Regions from separate parts of the Streptomyces sp. NPDC012474 genome, predicted to be linked through region 2. Evidence: riboswitches for the same ligand, from Rfam matches in the RefSeq annotation. Region 2 holds a riboswitch; each other region holds the start of a gene.
What was found. Region 2 has a riboswitch for thiamine pyrophosphate ahead of thiO (glycine oxidase ThiO). Riboswitches for the same ligand answer to the same signal wherever they lie in the genome.
Positions count from the first base shown of each region.

Region 1: another riboswitch for thiamine pyrophosphate. It lies ahead of thiC (phosphomethylpyrimidine synthase ThiC); the one in region 2 lies ahead of thiO (glycine oxidase ThiO).
Region 3: another riboswitch for thiamine pyrophosphate. It lies ahead of ACFY9S_RS24155 (thiamine ABC transporter substrate-binding protein); the one in region 2 lies ahead of thiO (glycine oxidase ThiO).

Region 1 is NZ_JBIBEP010000002.1:494,799-500,710, reverse strand. Features, by position in the region: gene ACFY9S_RS07110 (hypothetical protein) at 1-468, shown strand, start outside; gene thiC (phosphomethylpyrimidine synthase ThiC) at 584-2,368, opposite strand; TPP riboswitch at 2,361-2,550, opposite strand; gene ACFY9S_RS07100 (YibE/F family protein) at 2,623-4,353, shown strand; gene ACFY9S_RS07095 (SsgA family sporulation/cell division regulator) at 4,667-5,101, opposite strand; gene ACFY9S_RS07090 (IclR family transcriptional regulator C-terminal domain-containing protein) at 5,200-5,912, opposite strand, start outside.
Region 2 is NZ_JBIBEP010000005.1:406,934-412,845, reverse strand. Features, by position in the region: gene pknB (Stk1 family PASTA domain-containing Ser/Thr kinase) at 1-1,831, opposite strand, end outside; gene ACFY9S_RS14790 (thiazole synthase) at 1,925-2,722, opposite strand; gene thiS (sulfur carrier protein ThiS) at 2,725-2,925, opposite strand; gene thiO (glycine oxidase ThiO) at 2,922-4,091, opposite strand; TPP riboswitch at 4,089-4,200, opposite strand; gene ACFY9S_RS14775 (hypothetical protein) at 4,253-4,603, shown strand; gene ACFY9S_RS14770 (FAD-dependent oxidoreductase) at 4,636-5,877, shown strand.
Region 3 is NZ_JBIBEP010000011.1:155,510-161,421, reverse strand. Features, by position in the region: gene ACFY9S_RS24165 (ATP-binding cassette domain-containing protein) at 217-1,236, opposite strand; gene ACFY9S_RS24160 (ABC transporter permease subunit) at 1,236-2,837, opposite strand; gene ACFY9S_RS24155 (thiamine ABC transporter substrate-binding protein) at 2,876-3,913, opposite strand; TPP riboswitch at 4,038-4,144, opposite strand; gene rlmN (23S rRNA (adenine(2503)-C(2))-methyltransferase RlmN) at 4,169-5,275, opposite strand; gene ACFY9S_RS24145 (hypothetical protein) at 5,516-5,668, shown strand; gene ACFY9S_RS24140 (hypothetical protein) at 5,899-5,912, shown strand, end outside.

The sequences.
Region 1 (5,912 bases), on a different contig from region 2:
GCGATCTTCCTGCTCGTCGGGTACATCCTGCGGATGCTCGACCCGGAGCAGGGATTCGCCCGCACCATGCTCACCACGGGCTGGGTGTTCGGCGCCGTGACCGCGGTCGCGATCCTCGTCGCCGCGGTGGGGCTACTGCTCACTGCCCTGCGCAACAAGCCCACGGCCGAAGGCGGACCGTACGGCGAACTGCGGGGCGAGGTGGTCCAGGCCAAGGAGGCCTGGCACGAGGCCCTGCTGGAACGCGGCATCCTGCCCTTCCTGCGGGAGGCCCTCGTCGACCCGGGCGCGGCGGCCGCACTGCACCACACGCCGTCGTCAACGCCGGTCAGCCGCATGCCGCACCTCGGCTACGGCCGCCCGGGGTTCACCAGCCCGGACGACGGCGACCGCGGCTCGCGCCCCAGCTTCAGCAGCCCGGACTACTCCAGCCCGGACTTCGGAGGGCCGGAGCACCAGCCGGAGTAACCCCCGCGTCGGGGCCCGTCCGGGCAGCGGACTCGAACGGGCGGACCCGCACGCGGACTCGAACGGGCGGACCCACAGGCCCGCGGCCCATCGGCCCCGGGCCTGCGCGGCAGGGTCAGTCCGCGATGGGCAGGTACACGCGGTTCCCGCTCGCCGCGAACTCCTTCGACTTCAGCGCCATGCCCTCCTCGATCTCGGTCCGTGTGCCGCCGTGTTCACGGCGGATATCCTGCGAGATCTTCATGCTGCAGAACTTGGGACCGCACATCGAGCAGAAGTGAGCCGTCTTGGCGGGCTCGGCGGGCAGGGTCTCGTCGTGGAACTCCCGTGCCGTGTCCGGGTCGAGGGCCAGATTGAACTGGTCCTCCCACCGGAACTCGAAGCGGGCGTCCGACAGCGCGTCGTCCCACTCCTGCGCACCCGGGTGTCCCTTGGCGAGGTCGGCTGCGTGGGCGGCGATCTTGTAGGTGATGACGCCCGTCTTGACGTCGTCACGGTTCGGCAGGCCCAGGTGCTCCTTGGGCGTGACGTAGCACAGCATCGCCGTGCCCCACCAGGCGATCATCGCGGCACCGATGCCGGAGGTGATGTGGTCGTACGCCGGTGCGACGTCCGTGGTCAGCGGGCCGAGCGTATAGAACGGAGCTTCATCGCAGATCTCCTGCTGAAGGTCGATGTTCTCCTTGATCTTGTGCATCGGGACGTGGCCCGGGCCCTCGATCATGGTCTGTACGTTGAAACGCTTCGCGATCCGGTTGAGTTCCCCGAGCGTACGCAACTCCGCGAACTGCGCCTCGTCGTTGGCGTCCGCGATCGAGCCGGGCCTGAGGCCGTCCCCGAGCGAGTACGTGACGTCGTACGCGGCGAGGATCTCGCAGAGTTCCTCGAAGTTCTCGTACAGGAACGACTCCTTGTGGTGCGCGAGGCACCAGGCAGCCATGATCGAGCCGCCGCGGGAGACGATGCCGGTCTTGCGGTTGGCGGTCAGCGGCACGTACGCCAGGCGCACGCCCGCGTGGACCGTCATGTAGTCCACGCCCTGCTCGGCCTGCTCGATGACCGTGTCCTTGTAGATCTCCCAGGTCAGTTCCTCGGCCCGGCCGTCGACCTTCTCCAGGGCCTGGTAGAGCGGCACGGTGCCGATGGGCACGGGGGAGTTGCGCAGGACCCACTCGCGCGTGGTGTGGATGTTGCGGCCGGTGGACAGGTCCATGACCGTGTCGGCGCCCCAGCGGGTCGCCCAGGTCATCTTCTCGACCTCCTCCTCGATGGAGGACGTCACAGCCGAGTTGCCGATGTTGGCGTTGACCTTCACCAGGAACCGCTTGCCGATGATCATCGGCTCGATCTCCGGGTGATTGACGTTGGCCGGCAGCACGGCCCGGCCTGCGGCGATCTCTTCACGCACGACCTCGGGTGCCACGTTCTCCCTGATGGCGACGTACTCCATCTCGGGCGTGATCTCTCCCCGGCGGGCGTACGCGAGCTGCGTGACCGCCTGCCCCTCCCTGCCGCGGCGCGGCTGACGCGGCCGACCGGGGAAGACGGCGTCCAGGTTGCGGAGGCCGCCGCGGGGCGAGGTGTGCTTGATGCCGTCGTCCTCGGGACGGACCGGGCGGCCCGCGTACTCCTCGGTGTCACCGCGAGCGATGATCCAGTTCTCGCGCAGGGGCGACAGGCCCCTGCGGACGTCGGTGTCGACGAGCGGATCGGTGTACGGGCCCGACGTGTCGTACAGGGCGACGGACTGGCCATTGGTGAGGTGCACCTGACGGACCGGCACGCGCAGGTCGGGGCGATTGCCTCCGATGTACGCCTTGTGCCAGCCGATGGACTTCCCGGCCTCCTCGGACTTCTCGTCCTCAACGGAGGCAGGCGTGCGTGCGTCCTTGTTGGTCATCAGACCTACTCCCTACGCCGGCATTACCCGGTAACAGGTTCGGCGGTCGACGCAGCGGTTTCCGTCCGGCGACGTTCCGTGTGAAACGTCACTCGACTCCGGCGATGTTTCATGTGAAACATCGCTGGGACGGAGGTCAGCGCCCTCTCAGCCCGGTGCTCCGAGCTCCCGCGTGTACAAAAGGTGCCTCCACGCTAGCGGCAATTCTGGCGCGGTGAACAGAGGGCCCCCCTCGTTCTTGCGATGATCGGTCGGTGACCACGACGCAGCGTCCCTCCCACCCACCGCCCGAGCCGCCCCACGGATCCGGCGCCGGAAACGGCAACGGCCATGGTGACGGTCATGATTCCGTCGCCGGAGGCGGGCAGGGGCAAGCCATGCGGCAGGGCCTCGGCCCCGGCCCCGGATACGGGCGTGACGGGCGTTTCAGCCCCTCGGGCCGCGGTGAGTACGGACCGAGCTTCGGTGACGGCCCGGGTGCCGGTTCGCACGGTGGTCATGACGCTCCAACGGGCGGTCCGGGTCCCGGCCACGGCCACGGCCCCGGTCGTGGGCCCGGTGGCGGCGACGGGCATGGCCACGGTGCCGGTGCCGGGAATGGCCATGGCGGAGATGACGGACACGGGCACGGTGGCGCCGACGGGAACGGTCATGGCGGAGGTGACGGGCACGGCTCCGCCCCGGGTGGCGGCCACGGGCATTCGCACAGCCACGGCCCGGCCACGCCCGTCTCCATGCATCTGCGCAAGGTCATCGCGGCGATCCTGATCCCGTTCGCCGCGGCGGTGCTGGTCGGTCTCGCCGTCCTGTGGCCGGGCGGCGCCCCGGCTCACGAGCGCACCGGCGTCGGCTTCGACCGGCAGACGCAGGATGCCACGGTCACCAAGGTGGTCGAGGTGAGCTGCAAGGAGGCCGGCGCTTCGGGCGTTCCGCCGACCGGCGACACCTCCACCGCTGAGGGTTCCTCCGCGGTGCAGCAGGAGAAGGGCACCTGCAAGCGGGCGACGATCCGGGTCGACAGCGGGGACGACAAGGGCCGTACGTTCACCGAGATCGTCCAGCCCGACCAGTCCCGCCAGCTGCAAGAGGGCCAGAAGGTCGTCGTCGCCTACGAGCCTTCGGCGCCGAAGGACCTGCAGTACTCGGTCACCGACGTCAACCGTCGGCTGCCCATGGCGCTACTCGCCGGCATCTTCGCCGTCGCCGTCGTGGTCGTCGGGCGGCTGCGGGGTGTCATGGCGTTGGTCGCACTGGCCATCAGCTTCATGGTGCTGAACTTCTTCATCCTGCCCGCGATCCTGCAGGGGTCGAACCCGCTGGTCGTGGCGGTGGTGGGCGCGAGTGCCATCATGCTCATCGCCCTCTACCTCTGTCATGGTCTGTCCGCCCGGACATCCGTGGCGGTGCTGGGCACCCTCATCTCGTTGCTGCTGATCGGCATCCTCGGCTCAGTCTTCATCGACTGGGCCGCACTCACCGGCAACACCGACGACAACACCGGTTTGATTCACGGCCTTTACCCGACGATCGACATGAGCGGTCTGCTGCTCGCCGGCATCATCATCGGCTCCCTGGGCGTGCTCGACGACGTGACGGTCACCCAGACCTCGGCGGTCTGGGAGCTGCACGAGGCCAATCCGTCGATGGGGTGGCGCGGGCTCTACCGCGCGGGCATCCGGATCGGCCGCGATCACATCGCCTCGGTCGTCAACACGCTCGTCCTCGCTTACGCGGGTGCCGCGCTGCCGCTGCTGCTGTTGTTCTCGATCGCGCAGAGCAGTGTGGGGACGGTCGCCAACAGCGAGCTGGTCGCGGAGGAGATCGTGCGCACGCTGGTCGGCTCGATCGGCCTGGTCGCCTCGGTGCCGGTCACCACGGCCCTGGCGGCGCTGGTGGTCTCGGCCGACCGGCCCGGCACGGAGCCCGCCAGGGAGGCCGCTGCGGTCCCGGCGCGCGGGGGGAGGGGCCGGCGCCGCAAGCGCTGACGCCTCTGCGCCTGTGGACGCCTGTGAAGGCCTGGGCCCCGGCGTCCGGCGCGGGGCCTGGACTCCCCGGCGCGGCGGCTGGATTCAAGGCGCGGCGCCCCGGCCCTCGGCGCGGCGGCCAGCTTCTCGGCATAGCGCCCCGGCGACCGGCGTGGCGCCCGGCTTCCGGCTCGTTGACCGCGAGCGTCTCGGCTCGACCGCCTGGGACCGCGAGAAGATCACCCGACATACGAAGATCGCAGGAAGAAGCGTTCCTTCGCAGTTCGGCGACACCCGGTGAAGCGTTACTCCACCGTGCCGCCGGGCCCATGTCTCAACCAGCGCCCTGCTCGGCGAGGATGCGGTCCAGGGCCTCGTCGAGGTGCGCGTCGAAGTCGGCGAGCGAGCCCTCCTGGCCCAGCGGCACCAGCTTGTCCGTACGGTCCAGGAAAGCGACGAGCGGTGCGGTCGACGACCGGAACACCGCCTGGTCGCTGCCCACCTGAAGCCGGATCAACACCTCGCCCAGCGCGTCGGGTTCGACGGGCGTGACCCGCACATCGCCCTCCCCGCACGGCCGGCCGACGCCGTCGATCAGCAACTCCCGTCCGAAAGCCCATGTCACCGGGGCATCACCGGGCAAGTGAAAAGTCAGCCGGACGGCATAGGGATCACTGGACTCATAGCGCAGCTCCACCGGGATGCGGAAGGAGAGCTCCTCGGACACGAGAAAGCTCATCATGACCTCTGCTTGTACGGACTCGCGCATCGATAACCCCGTCATTCGCCGTGACTGGCCGGGAACGAACCTCTGACACTTGGTGGAATCTTGCTGAACGTACACAGCAGATCACAAGGAGTGAGTTTTCACATACTGATAGAGAGCGCGAGCGAGCCGAGCAGACGCCCGATCTCGGTCTGCAACTGACGGGCCGCGGGGAGCAACCGGTCGGCCTGGTGTGCGGGCAGTGAGATGGCCATCGTCGCGGCCGTGGTGCCGAGAGTGAGGGGGATCGCGGCGCACACCGCACCCAGGGCGTACTCCTGACGCTCGGTCACGGGTTCCATCCGCCGGATCCGCTCCAGGCGCCGGAGCAGGCTGTGGTTGTCGCGCACCGTGTACGGCGTGAGGGGCTGCACCGGGTAGCGGTCGAGGTGGTCACGGCGGGCTTCCTCGTCCAGCTGGGACAGCAGGCACTTCCCGATGGCGTGCGCGTGGCCGGTCTCGCGAAAGTCTGCCCACTCCTCGACCGCCGGGTTGCCCGGGGTGTCGGAGACGCACATGACCTCGATCTCACCCTCCCGGTACACCGCGTAGTACACGGGCACGCCCAGGACGTCCCGCCAGTGCGCGAGCGCGTCGACGACCGTGCTGCGACGTTTCTGCCGCGCCCCGCTGCTGCTCAGCCGCTCGGCCGCCTCACCGAGGAAGAACAGGCCCTTGTCCCGCCGCAGATAGCCCTCGTGCACGAGCGTGCGCAGCAGGTGATACGTCGTGGGCAGCGCCAACCCGGTCTCACGGGCCAGTTGTTTGGCCGGGGCCCCGTACTCGTGTACGGCGACGGTCTCCAGCAGACGCA
Region 2 (5,912 bases):
CGACCTGGAACCCGGCACCCTCCAACGCCCGCGTGGCGTCCTCGACGCTGTCGCCGACCACGTCCGGGACCTCGACCATCTCGGGGCCCTTCGACAGCGTCAGCGTCACGGTGTCGCCCTCGGCCGCCGGGCCGCCGGACTTCGGCGCCTGCCGGACGACCTGGCCCTTGTCGTACTCGGAGGAGTTGACCCGCTCGGTGGCGATCTTCACCTTGAGGCCGGCCTCCGTCAGCGCGGACCTCGCGTCGGCCTCGTCCGAGCCGGTGACGTCGGGGATGTCGATCGGGCTGCCCTTGCTGACGACCAGCGCGACGGCCGTGCCCGCACGCACCTTCGTGCCGTCGGCCGGGCGCGCGGAGATCACCGAACCGCGCGGCACGTCGTCGCTGAACTTCCGGGTGACCATGCCCGGCTCCAGCCCGTCCTCCTTCAGCTGGGCCCGCGCCTTGTCCAGCTTCTGGCCCGCCAGGGCGGGCACGCGCGCGGTCTCGGGGCCGTCGGAGATGGTGAACGACACGGAGTCGTGGAGGCGGATACGGGTGCCCTGCTCGGGGTACATGCCCATGATCGTGCCGCGCTTGACGGTGTCGCTGTGGGCGTGGCTGACCTCGCCGACCTCCAGACCCGCGTCCTGCAGCCGGTCCTCGGCCTCGTCCTGGGTCTTCGAAAGCAGCGGCGGGACCTTGGTGAACTGGCCGGAGTTGATGTACCAGATCCCGGCGCCGAGGCCGAGCACGAGCAGAACGGCCACGACGATGGCCGCCGGGCCGCGCCGGAATCCCGGGCGGCGGCGCCGGGACGGCGGGGGCGGCGGCGGGGACGCGAACCGGCTGGTGCGGTCGAGGGCGGCCGCTGAGGCCTCCTGGTCCTCGTTCACCGGCAGCGGGCGCGGTGTGGTCAGGGCGCGCGGGATCACGGTCGTCCGGTCGTCGCCGTTGTCGTGGTCCACCGCGAGCGCCTGCGGGGGCACCGCGTCCAGCTGGTCCTCGCTCAGCCGGCCGCGTCCGTCGCGGACCCGTGCGAGCAGTGCCACCGCGTCGTGCGGGCGGACGGCCGGGGTGCGGGCCGTCGCGGAGGCCACCATCTCGTCCAGCTCGTACGCCATGCCGGGCACGGCGGCCGAGGGCGGGGGCACGTCCTCGTGCAGGTGCTTGTAGAGGATCACGGCGGGGGAGTCCCCGTCGTGCGGCTTGTCGCCGGTCAGCATCTCGTACAGCATCACGCCGCACGCGTACACGTCGACGCGGGTGTCTGCGGTGCCGTCCTCTATCTGCTCCGGGGCGAGGTACGAGACCGTGCCGAGGACGGTGCCGGTGGTGTTCGTCACCGTGTCCACCGCCCGGACCAGACCGAAGTCGGCGACCTTGACCCGGCCGTCGTCCCCTATGAGGACGTTCTCGGGCTTCATGTCACGGTGCACGAACCCGGCGCGGTGGGCGGCGCCCAGCGCGGCCAGCACCGGCTCCAGGATGTCCAGGGCGGCGCGCGGCTGCAGGGCACCGCGCTCGCGCAGCACGTCGCGCAGGGTGCAGCCCGCCACGTACTCCATCGCCAGGTACACGTACGAGCCGTCGGTGCCCTGGTCGAAGACCTGCACCACGTTCGGGTGGGCCAGCCGGGCCACCGACTTCGCCTCGCGGATGAACCGCTCGACGAACGAGGCGTCGACCGCGAGCGAGGGGTGCATCACCTTGAGCGCGAGAACCCGGTCGAGCCGGGTGTCCACGGCCCGGTAGACCGTGGCCATCCCGCCGACCGCGATCCGCGCGTCGATGCGGTACCGGCCGTCGAGCACCTGCCCGACCAAGGGGTCTTGAAGGGTCGTGTCCACGCAGGCGAGTGTACGAGCCACGACCGACAGCCCCGTCCCCCTGCCTGATTTCGCGGCGGGACTGCAGCCGACCTGTGACGTGTGTCCCGAGCCCTACCGGAAAGCGGGCCGCTCCGGGTCCAGGGCGGCCATTCCCTCCGGCGGAGACGACGCCTCCGCGAAATGCCGCCGTGGGATACGCCCGGCCCGGAACGCCAGCCGCCCCGCCTCCACCGCGTGCCGCATGGCCTCGGCCATCAGCACGGGCTCCTGCGCCCGCGTCACCGCCGAGGCGAGCATCACACCCGCACACCCCAGCTCCATCGCCAGCGCAGCGTCCGACGCCGTACCGGCACCGGCGTCCAGGATCACCGGCACGCGCGCGTGCTCGACGATCAGCTGGAAGTTGTGCGGGTTGCGGATCCCCAGACCGGAGCCGATCGGCGAACCCAGCGGCATGATCGCCGCACAGCCCGCATCCTCCAGTTTCCGCGCCAGCACCGGGTCGTCGTTGGTGTACGGCAGCACCGTGAACCCGTCGTCGACCAGCGTCTCGGCCGCCTCCAGCGTCTCGATGGGGTCGGGCAGCAGCGTGCGCTCGTCGGCGATGACCTCCAGTTTGATCAGGTCGGTGCCGAGGGCCTCGCGCGCGAGGCGGGCCGTGAGGACGGCCTCGCCGGCGGTGAAGCAGCCCGCCGTGTTGGGCAGCACCCGGATGCCAAGACGGTCGAGGACGGACAGCACCGAGCCGTGCACCGAGGCGTTCACCCGGCGCATGGCGACCGTCGTCAGCTCCGTCCCGGACGCGACCAGCGACCGCTCCAGCACGTCGAGGCTGGGCGCCCCGCCCGTGCCCATGATCAGACGGGACGTGAGGGACGTACCGCCGAGGACAAACGGATCGTCGGCCATGGTCAGCCTCCCTGGACGGCTGTGAGGACTTCCACGCGGTCTCCCTCGGAGAGGGGGGTGGCGGGCCACCGCGTGCGCGGGACGACGGTTTCGTTGAGGGCGGCGGCCACGCCCGAGGGCGAGGCCGTGAGCGACCTCACGACGGTGTCGAGAGCGGTGCCGGGCCGGACGTCCCGGGGCTCCCCGTTGACGGAGATGTTCATGCGGGCTGCTCCGTGAGTGCGGTGGTACTGAAGCGCTTCGGGGTGAAGGGCCGGGCCTCCTCCGGGAGTTCGCCTGTGGCCAGGGCGTGCGCCAGGGCGTCGCCGGTCACCGGCGTGAGCAGGACGCCGTTGCGGTAGTGCCCGGTGGCCAGCAGCAGGCCTTCCAGGCCGGTCGGGCCGAGCAGGGGCGCGTTGTCGGGGGAGCCGGGCCGCAGCCCGGCCCGGGTCTCGGTGAGCGGCAGCTCGGTGATGCCCGGCACCAGTTCGTGCGCGTCCCGCAGCAGCTCGTACACACCGCCCGCGGTCACGGTGGTGTCCCAGCCGAGCTCCTCGCTCGTGGCCCCGACGACGAGTTCGCCGCTCTCGCGCGGCACCAGGTAGACGTGGCTGCCGCGCACGACCGCGCGCACGGTACGGCTCAGGAACGGCCCGTGCCGCGGCGGCATCGTCAGCCGAACGACCTGCCCCTTCACCGGCCGCACGGGAGGCAGCACGTCCTCCGGGACACCGTCGAGCCGCCCGCTGAGGCTGCCTCCGGCGAGCACCACCTGCCCGGCGGCCGCCGCGGTCCCGTCGGCCAGAACGACACCCGTGACCCGGTCCCGTACGACGGTCAGCCGCTGCGCCCACACCCGGTGGAAGACCACGCCCGCCCGCTCGCAGGCGGCGACCAGGGCACCGGCCAGCCGCCGGGGGTCGATCTGGTGATCGCCGTCGACCCGCAGCCCGCCGCGCACGCCCGGCGCGAGCATCGGCTCCAGGCGCCGGCACTCGCGCCCGGACAGCCACTGCGACTCCAGGCCCGACTGCTGTTGCAGGGCGTGCAGTTCACGCAGATGGGCCCGGTCGTCGGCGTCCAGCGCGACGGCGAGCGTGCCGCAGCGGCGGTAGCCGAGGTCCTGGCCGGTCAGCTCGGTGAGCTCGGCGGCGAAGTCCGGGTAGCGCCGGGCGGAGGCGAGGTTCAGGCCGAGCAGGGTCTGCTCGCCGTAGTGCAGTTCCGTGACGGCGGCCAGCATGCCGGCCGCGACCTGCGCGGCCCCGCCGCCCGGCTCGGGATCGACGACGGCCGTGGCGAACCCGCGCTGCGCGGCCCGCCAGGCCGTGACCAGGCCGATGATCCCGCCCCCGACGACCAGGACGTCTGACGATGTGGACGTAGGCGACATGGGCGTCCAGCCCCTCCCTTCGCCGGCATGACCCGGATCAGGTTCGTACGGTCGGAGGCCGCCAGCCTCCCTCTCAGCCCGGTGCGTCCGGGCTCCCGCGAGTGCTTTACGTTGGCCACCCTAGCCCGATGCCCCGTGCCGCAGTAAGGGAGCCTCCGCCCATGCCCCGATCCCTCGACGGTCTCGTCCTCGCCCCGGTCGCCGACCAGGCACCGGGCCAGGTGGGCACCCGCACCCGCTTCACGTACCACGAGCGGGAGGGCGAGATCTGGGCCGAGTACGCGGGCGGCGACGTCGTACGCGGGCACCTCGTGGGTACCCGTGAAGGTGACCGGCTGGACTTCCGGTACGTCCAGCTGAAGCGGGACGGGACCACCTCCTCGGGGCACTGCGTGTCGGCGGTCGTGGAGCTGCCCGACGGGCGGGTGCGACTGGAGGAGACCTGGGAGTGGGAGTCCGGGCAGGGCAGCGGCACGAGCGTTGTGGAGCAGGTCACGGCGTATGAGGACTGACTGACAATACGTCAGGTGTCTATGGTGATCAGGTGAGCGAGCAGACGCAGGAACCAGGTTCGTCCGCGCCGCGGCGCGTCGTCGTGGCGGGTGCGGGCATGGCCGGGGTGCAGACCGCCGTCGCCCTGCGCGAGCGGGGCTTCCCCGGCGAAGTGATCCTGCTCGGCGCCGAGCCTCACCAGCCCTACGACCGGCCCCCGTTGTCCAAGGCCGTGCTGCTCGGCAAATCCGAGGGTTCCGCCTTCGACATCGACTTCGAAGCCCTCGGCGTCGAACTGCGGCTCGGCTGCGAGGTGCTGGGCCTGCGCCCGGGCGACCACGAGCTCGACACCGCGGACGGGCCCGTGCCGTACGACGTCCTGGTCGTCGCGACCGGCGCCGAACCGGTCCGGCTGCCCGGCGCGGAGGGCGTCCCCGGCGTGCATCTGCTGCGCACCCTGGACGACGCCGAGCGGCTGCGGCCGGTGCTGGCCCGGCGGCACGACATCGTGGTCGTCGGCGCGGGCTGGATCGGAGCGGAGTTCGCCACGGCCGCGCGCGAGGCGGGCTGCGCGGTGACCGTCGTGGAGGCCGCGGAACGGCCGCTCGCCGCAGCGCTGCCCGCCGAGGTCGCCACCCCGATGACCGGCTGGTACGCCGACGCGGGCGTGCTCCTGCGGACGCATGCGCGCGTGGCGAGCGTCGAGCCGGGCGCGGTACTCCTGGACGACGGATCACGGCTGCCCGCGGGCGCGGTCGTCGTCGGCATCGGGGCCCGCCCCGCGACGGCCTGGCTGGCCGGCTCCGGGATCGAGCTCGGTGCGCACGGTGAGATCGTGGCCGACGAGCATCTGCGCACGTCCGTGCCGGACGTGTACGCCGTCGGCGACTGCGCCTCCTTCCCCTCAGGACGCTACGGCGAGCGCCTGCTGGTCCACCACTGGGACAACGCCCTCCAGGGGCCGCGCACGGTCGCCGTGAACATCGTCGGCCGGGCCACGGGGGAGGCCCCGGCGGTGTACGACCCGGTGCCGTACTTCTGGTCCGAGCAGTTCGGGCGATTCGTCCAGTACGTCGGGCACCACGCGGCCGCGGACACGATCCTGTGGCGGGGCGATCCCACAGGACCGGCATGGACGGTCTGCTGGCTGCGCGGTGAGCGGCTGGTCGCGCTGCTGGCGGTGGGCCGGCCCCGGGACCTGGCGCAGGGCCGCCGCCTGATCGAGTCGGGTACCGCGATGAATCCGGTGCTGCTGGCGGATCCGGCAAGGCCCATGAAGGCGGCGACGGCCTGAGCTCGGGCGCCCTCGTGGAGCGACCCGGGCGGCGC
Region 3 (5,912 bases), on a different contig from region 2:
AAGGGGTCCTTTCACTATGACCGTCCGGGTCGCGCGGCCTGGCACCGCACCTCGCCGCGTTGCCGAAACGCCCACGTGGCTCCTCCCCCAAGCTCTCGGCTTCGCTCGAACAGGGGGGACCCCCATCGAAGCCGCTCCGGCGCCTTGCGATGCACGGCACCAGACCACGCGACCTGATCGGACGCTCATAGTGAAAGGACCCCTGAGCGGGGACGGTCAGCCGAGCACCACGATTTCGGCGGCGTCGAAATCCACGCCGACCTCGTCCCCGACCTCCGGTGCCGCCCGCAGCGCGCAGGCCGCCTCCAGGCGCGGGGCGTCCTCGGGCTGGAGGTGCACGGCGACATGGGTGCCCCGGAAGGTACGCGCGGCCACCGTGCAGCGCAGGCCCGAGTCGGCGGGCACCAGGTGCACTCCGGCGGGCCGCACCAACAGGGTCCGCGCGCCCTGCGGAGCACCCTCCGGCACCGGCACCTTGCCCCAGGGCGTGTCCGCGGCCTCCGCCCCGACCGTCGCCTCGACCACGTTCTCGAACCCGAGGAAGCGGGCGACGAACGCGTCGGCGGGCCGCTGCCACACCTCCAGGGGCGTACCCGACTGGGCGATCCGCCCGTCCCGCATCACCACGACCCGGTCGGCCAGCGCGAAGGCTTCCCCCTGGTCGTGCGTCACGGCGAGCACGGTCGTGCCGAGCCGGCCGAACAGTTCCCTCAGTTCGACGACCAGCCGCTCCCGCAGCGACCGGTCGAGCTGCCCCAGCGGCTCGTCCAGCATCAGCAGCCGTGGACTCGGTGCGAGGGCCCGGGCCAGGGCGACGCGCTGCTGCTCTCCGCCGGACAGCGCGGCGACGGCCCGGCGGCCCGCGCCCGGCAGCCCCACGAGGTCCAGCAACTCCTTGACCCCATCGGCCTGTTGCCGCTTCGACTCGCCGTGCATCCGCAGCCCGAAGGCCACGTTCGCGCCCACGTCCCGCTGCGGGAACAGCTGGTGGTCCTGGAACATCAGCCCGACGCCCCGCTTGTGCGCGGGTACGCCCGCCTGGTCGCGACCGTCGAGCACCAGCCGCCCGGAGTCGAGGGGTTGCAGCCCTGCCACCGCCCGCAGCAGGGTCGACTTGCCGCTGCCGCTCGGGCCGAGCACGCACACGATCTCGTGCTCGGCGACCTCCAGATCGACGGCGTCCAGCACCGCCCGCCCACCGAAACGGACCGTCGCGCCCCGCAGAGCCAGCAGCATCAGAACTCCCCCGTCCGGTCCGTGCGAAGCCTCTCCAGTACCAGCAGGGCCACCGCGCACACCACCATCAGAATCGTCGAAAGGGCCATCGCCTGGCCGTAGTTGAGGTCACCGGGGCGTCCGAGCAGCCGGGCCACGGCCACCGGCAGCGTCGGCCGGTCGGGCCGTGCGATGAACACCGTCGCGCCGAACTCCCCGAGGGACACGGCGAAGGCGAACCCGGCCGCGATCAGCAGCGCCCGCCGCACGATCGGCAGGTCCACCTCCCGCCACACCCGCCAGGGCGAGGCCCCCAGCACGGAGGCCGCCTCCCGCAGCCGGACGTCCACCGCCCTCAGCACGGGCAGCATGGTCCGTACGACGAACGGCACCCCGACCAGGGCCTGCGCGAGCGGCACCAGGATCCAGGAGGACCTGAGGTCCAGCGGCGGCTCGTCGAGGGAGATCAGGAACCCGAAGCCGACGGTCACCGCCGATACCCCGAGCGGCAGCATCAGCAGCGCGTCGAAGCCGCGCACGAACCGCCCGGCGTCCCGGCGGGTGAGCGCGACCGCGGCGAGAGAGCCGATCACCACGGCGATCAGGGTGGCGGCGACGGCGTACGACAGGGAGTTGCCGATCGCCTCGATCGGCGGGACCAGGAAAACTCCGCCGTCCTCGCTGGTCAGCGCCCGGTAGTAGCCGAAGCCCGGCGCGCCCAGGGACCGCTGCACCAGGACGGCGAGCGGCAGCACGAGCAGCACGGCGACGGTGACGAGCACCCCGCCCAGCAGCGCCCACTGCCCCGCGCCACGCGGCCGGCGCGCCGTCACGGACGCGTCCACCAGCCGCAGTGCGGTCTCCCGCCGCCGCACGGTCCAGGCGTGCAGGGCGAGGATGGCGCCCACCGCGACGAACTGGATGAGGGTCAGCACGGCCGCCGTCGACAGGTCGAAGATCTCCGACGTCTGCCGGTAGATCTCCACCTCCAGGGTGGAGAAGGTGGGTCCGCCGAGGATCTGCACGACACCGAAGGAGGTGAAGGTGAACAGGAAGACCATGAGCGCGGCAGCGGCCACGGCCGGGGCGAGGGCAGGGAGCGTGACCTGCCGCCAGGCCCTCAGCGGAGACGCCCCGAGCATCCGCGCGGCCTCCTCCTGCCGCGGGTCCAGCTGCGCCCAGAGCCCGCCGACCGTCCGGACGACGACCGCGTAGTTGAAGAAGACGTGCGCGAGCAGGATCGCCCACACGGTGGTGTCCAGCCGTACGCCCCACTGCTCGTCGAGCAGCCCGCCCCGCCCGACCAGCGCCAGGAACGCCGTACCGACGACGACCGTCGGCAGCACGAAGGGCACGGTCACGACCGCCCGCAGGACCTGCTTGCCCGGGAAGTGGAAACGCGCGAAGACGTACGCGCCGGGGAGCGCGACGATCAGTGTGAGCGCGGTGGAGACGAACGCCTGCCAGGTGGTGAACCACAGCACGTGCCGGACGTCGGACTGCGCCAGTACCTCCCCGATCCGCCCGAGGTGCCAGGTCCCGTCGGCCTTCAGGCCGCGCGCGACGATCGCGGCGACGGGGTAGGCGAAGAAGACCGCGAAGAACGCGACGGGCACGGCCAGCAGGCCGGACCGAGCCGCCGCGCTCCGCCTCCGGGCGGCTACTTCAGTACGAGTGAGGTCCACGACTTGACCCACTGGTCACGGTGGTCGGCGATCTTCGCCGGGTCCATGGTCTCCGGGTCCTTCGCCTGCGGCCCGTACTTCACGAACTCCGGCGGCACCTGGACGCCCTCGCGCACCGGGTACACGAACATGTTCATCGGCATGTCCTCCTGGAACCTCTTGCCGACGAGGAAGTCGAGGAGGGCCTTGCCGCCCTTGGTGTTCTTGGCGTTGCTGAGCAGCCCCGCGTACTCGACCTGCCGGAAGCAGGTGCCCTCGGCGACCCCGGTCGGCGCCGTGCCGGGCCTGGGGTCGGCGAAGACGACCTCGGCGGGCGGCGAGGAGGCGTACGACACGACGAGCGGCCGGTCGCCCTTGGCCTTCCTGCCGCCGGCCGAGCCGGAGAACTCCTCGTTGTAGGCCTGCTCCCAGCCGTCGACGACCTTCACGCCGTTGGCCTTGAGCTTCTTCCAGTAGCCCTCCCAGCCGGAGTCGCCGTACTTCGCGGCGGTGCCGAGCAGGAAGCCGAGGCCGGGCGAGGAGGCGGAGGCGTTCTCGGTCACGAGCAGGTTCCTGTACTGCGGCTTCACCAGGTCGTCGAAGCTCTTCGGCGGCTCCAGCTTTTGGTCGGCGAAGTACTTCTTGTCGTAGTTGACACAGATGTCGCCGGTGTCGACGGGCGTGACACGGTGCTTGTCCTGGTCGACCCGGTACTCCGCCTTGATCCGGTCCGATCCCTTCGCCTCGTACGACTGGAAGAGGCCGTTGTCGAGGGCGCGGGACAGCAGGGTGTTGTCGACGCCGAAGAGGACGTCGCCCTGCGGGTTGTCCTTGGTCAGGATGGCCTTGTTCACGGCCTGCCCGGCGTCGCCGTCCTTGAGGACCCTGACCTTGTAGCCGGACTGCTTCTCGAAGGCCGCCATGACGTCCTTGGACGCGGCCCACGAGTCGTGGCTGACGAGCGTCACGGTCTTGGAGTCGCCGGATCCCTGGCCGCCGTCGGACGACCCGCACGCGGCGAGCGTGCCGGACATGCCGAGCGCGACGGCCGCCGCCGCCAGCCGCTTGATGTTGTTGCCCACTGGATTCCTCCTGGAGTGACCAGGAGAAGACGCGGCCCTGCCCGGGACCTCCGGGGTCCCGGGCAGGGCGCAACAGCTCGAGTGATGACCGATCTCCCTACCCAGAATGACCTGGGCCAGGTTCGGAGGGTCTGCGGCCGTGTGCCGCACTCTCAGCGCTGTGGCGCTCCCCTGTCGGAATATGCAGATGTTCTTATGGCGGTCAGACTACCGTTCGGTGGCCGCGAGCTGACCACACGCCCCGTCGATCTCCTGACCACGGGTGTCCCGGATCGTCACCGGCACACCATGGGCGGCGATCGCCTCCACGAACGCCTTCTCGTCCTCGGGCCGGGAGGCGGTCCATTTGGAGCCGGGTGTCGGGTTCAGCGGAATCAGGTTCACGTGCACGGGTTTGCCCTTGAGCAGCCGCCCGAGCCGGTCACCCCGCCAGGCCTGGTCGTTGATGTCCCGGATCAGCGCGTACTCGATGGACAGCCGCCGCCCCGACCTGGCGCTGTACTCGAAACCGGAGTCCAGCACCTCCCGGACCTTCCAGCGCGTGTTCACCGGCACGAGCGTGTCGCGCAGCTCGTCATCGGGGGCGTGCAGCGAGATGGCGAGGCGGCACTTGAAGCCCTCGTCGGAGAACCGGTGGATGGCCGGGACGAGCCCGACCGTCGAGACGGTGATGCCGCGCTGCGAGAGCCCCAGCCCGTCGGGCTCGGGGTCGGTGAGCCGCCGGATGGATCCGACGACCCGGTTGTAGTTGGCGAGCGGCTCACCCATGCCCATGAAGACGATGTTGCTGAGCCGCGCGGGACCGCCGGGAACCTCTCCGTCCCGCAGGGCCCGCATCCCGTCCACGATCTGATGGACGATCTCGGCGGTGGACAGGTTCCGGTCGAGGCCCGCCTGCCCGGTGGCACAGAACGGGCAGTTCATCCCGCACCCGGCCTGGGAGCTGATGCACATGGTCACCCGGTCCGGGTAGCGCATCAGCACGGACTCGACGAGCGTCCCGTCGAACAGCCGCCACAGCGTCTTGCGGGTGGTGCCCTGGTCGGTCGACAGATGCCGCACGACGGTCATCAGCTCGGGCAGCAGCGCCTCCTGCAGCCGCCCCCGGGCACCGGCCGGAATATCGGTCCACTGCTCCGGATCATGCGCGTACCGCGCGAAGTAGTGCTGCGAGAGCTGCTTGGCACGAAACGGCTTCTCCCCGACAGCGGCAACGGCCTCCTTGCGCTCGGCAGGAGTGAGATCGGCAAGATGCCGCGGCGGCTTCTTGGCTCCGCGGGGGGCGACGAATGTGAGTTCTCCGGGTGCAGGCATAACCCTCCCAGTGTCGCAGATCAACTCGGGGAGCCCAGGCCAGAGCGGGGTGGGGGTGGTCACCTGTGGGTGCCGCCCGTCGGCGTTGGTCGGCTTCGGACGGTCCAGGGACGGCCCAGGGACACCTGCTCCGGAGATGGGACGATCTCTCCGGAGGGGTGCGAGTGGACATGCTTGAGCTGATGGAGTGGCTGGCCGCGCGCGGAGTCACGACCGTCTTCAAGGTCGACGCCGGAGCGCATGGTCGAACGGAGGACGGCCTGGATGGTCATCGTCAGTGGTGGGCCGCTCGGCGAGGACTCGGTCTTCCGCTCTGACCTGGCCACGGCAGACGCCTGCCTTGACTCGTTGCTCGCGCACCTGGAGGGCAAGGGCCTGTCACCGCTCGCATGATCAGCATGACCAGTGCGGGCGTTGCCGGCGCTCGTAGCATTCGGCGAGTCGGGCATCCCGAGTGATCTCGAAAACCGGCGTGGCAGCGTTGTCACCGTGGGTCCAAATCCCACCGCCTCTGCGTGGTGAGCAGTGAGAACGGCCCCTGACCTGTGACTCCGGTCGGGGGCCGTTCTCATGCTGAGGCCCGCACACTGTGCACCCGCGTCTGACGCTTGTACCGTTCCGAAGTGGCCTGGATATC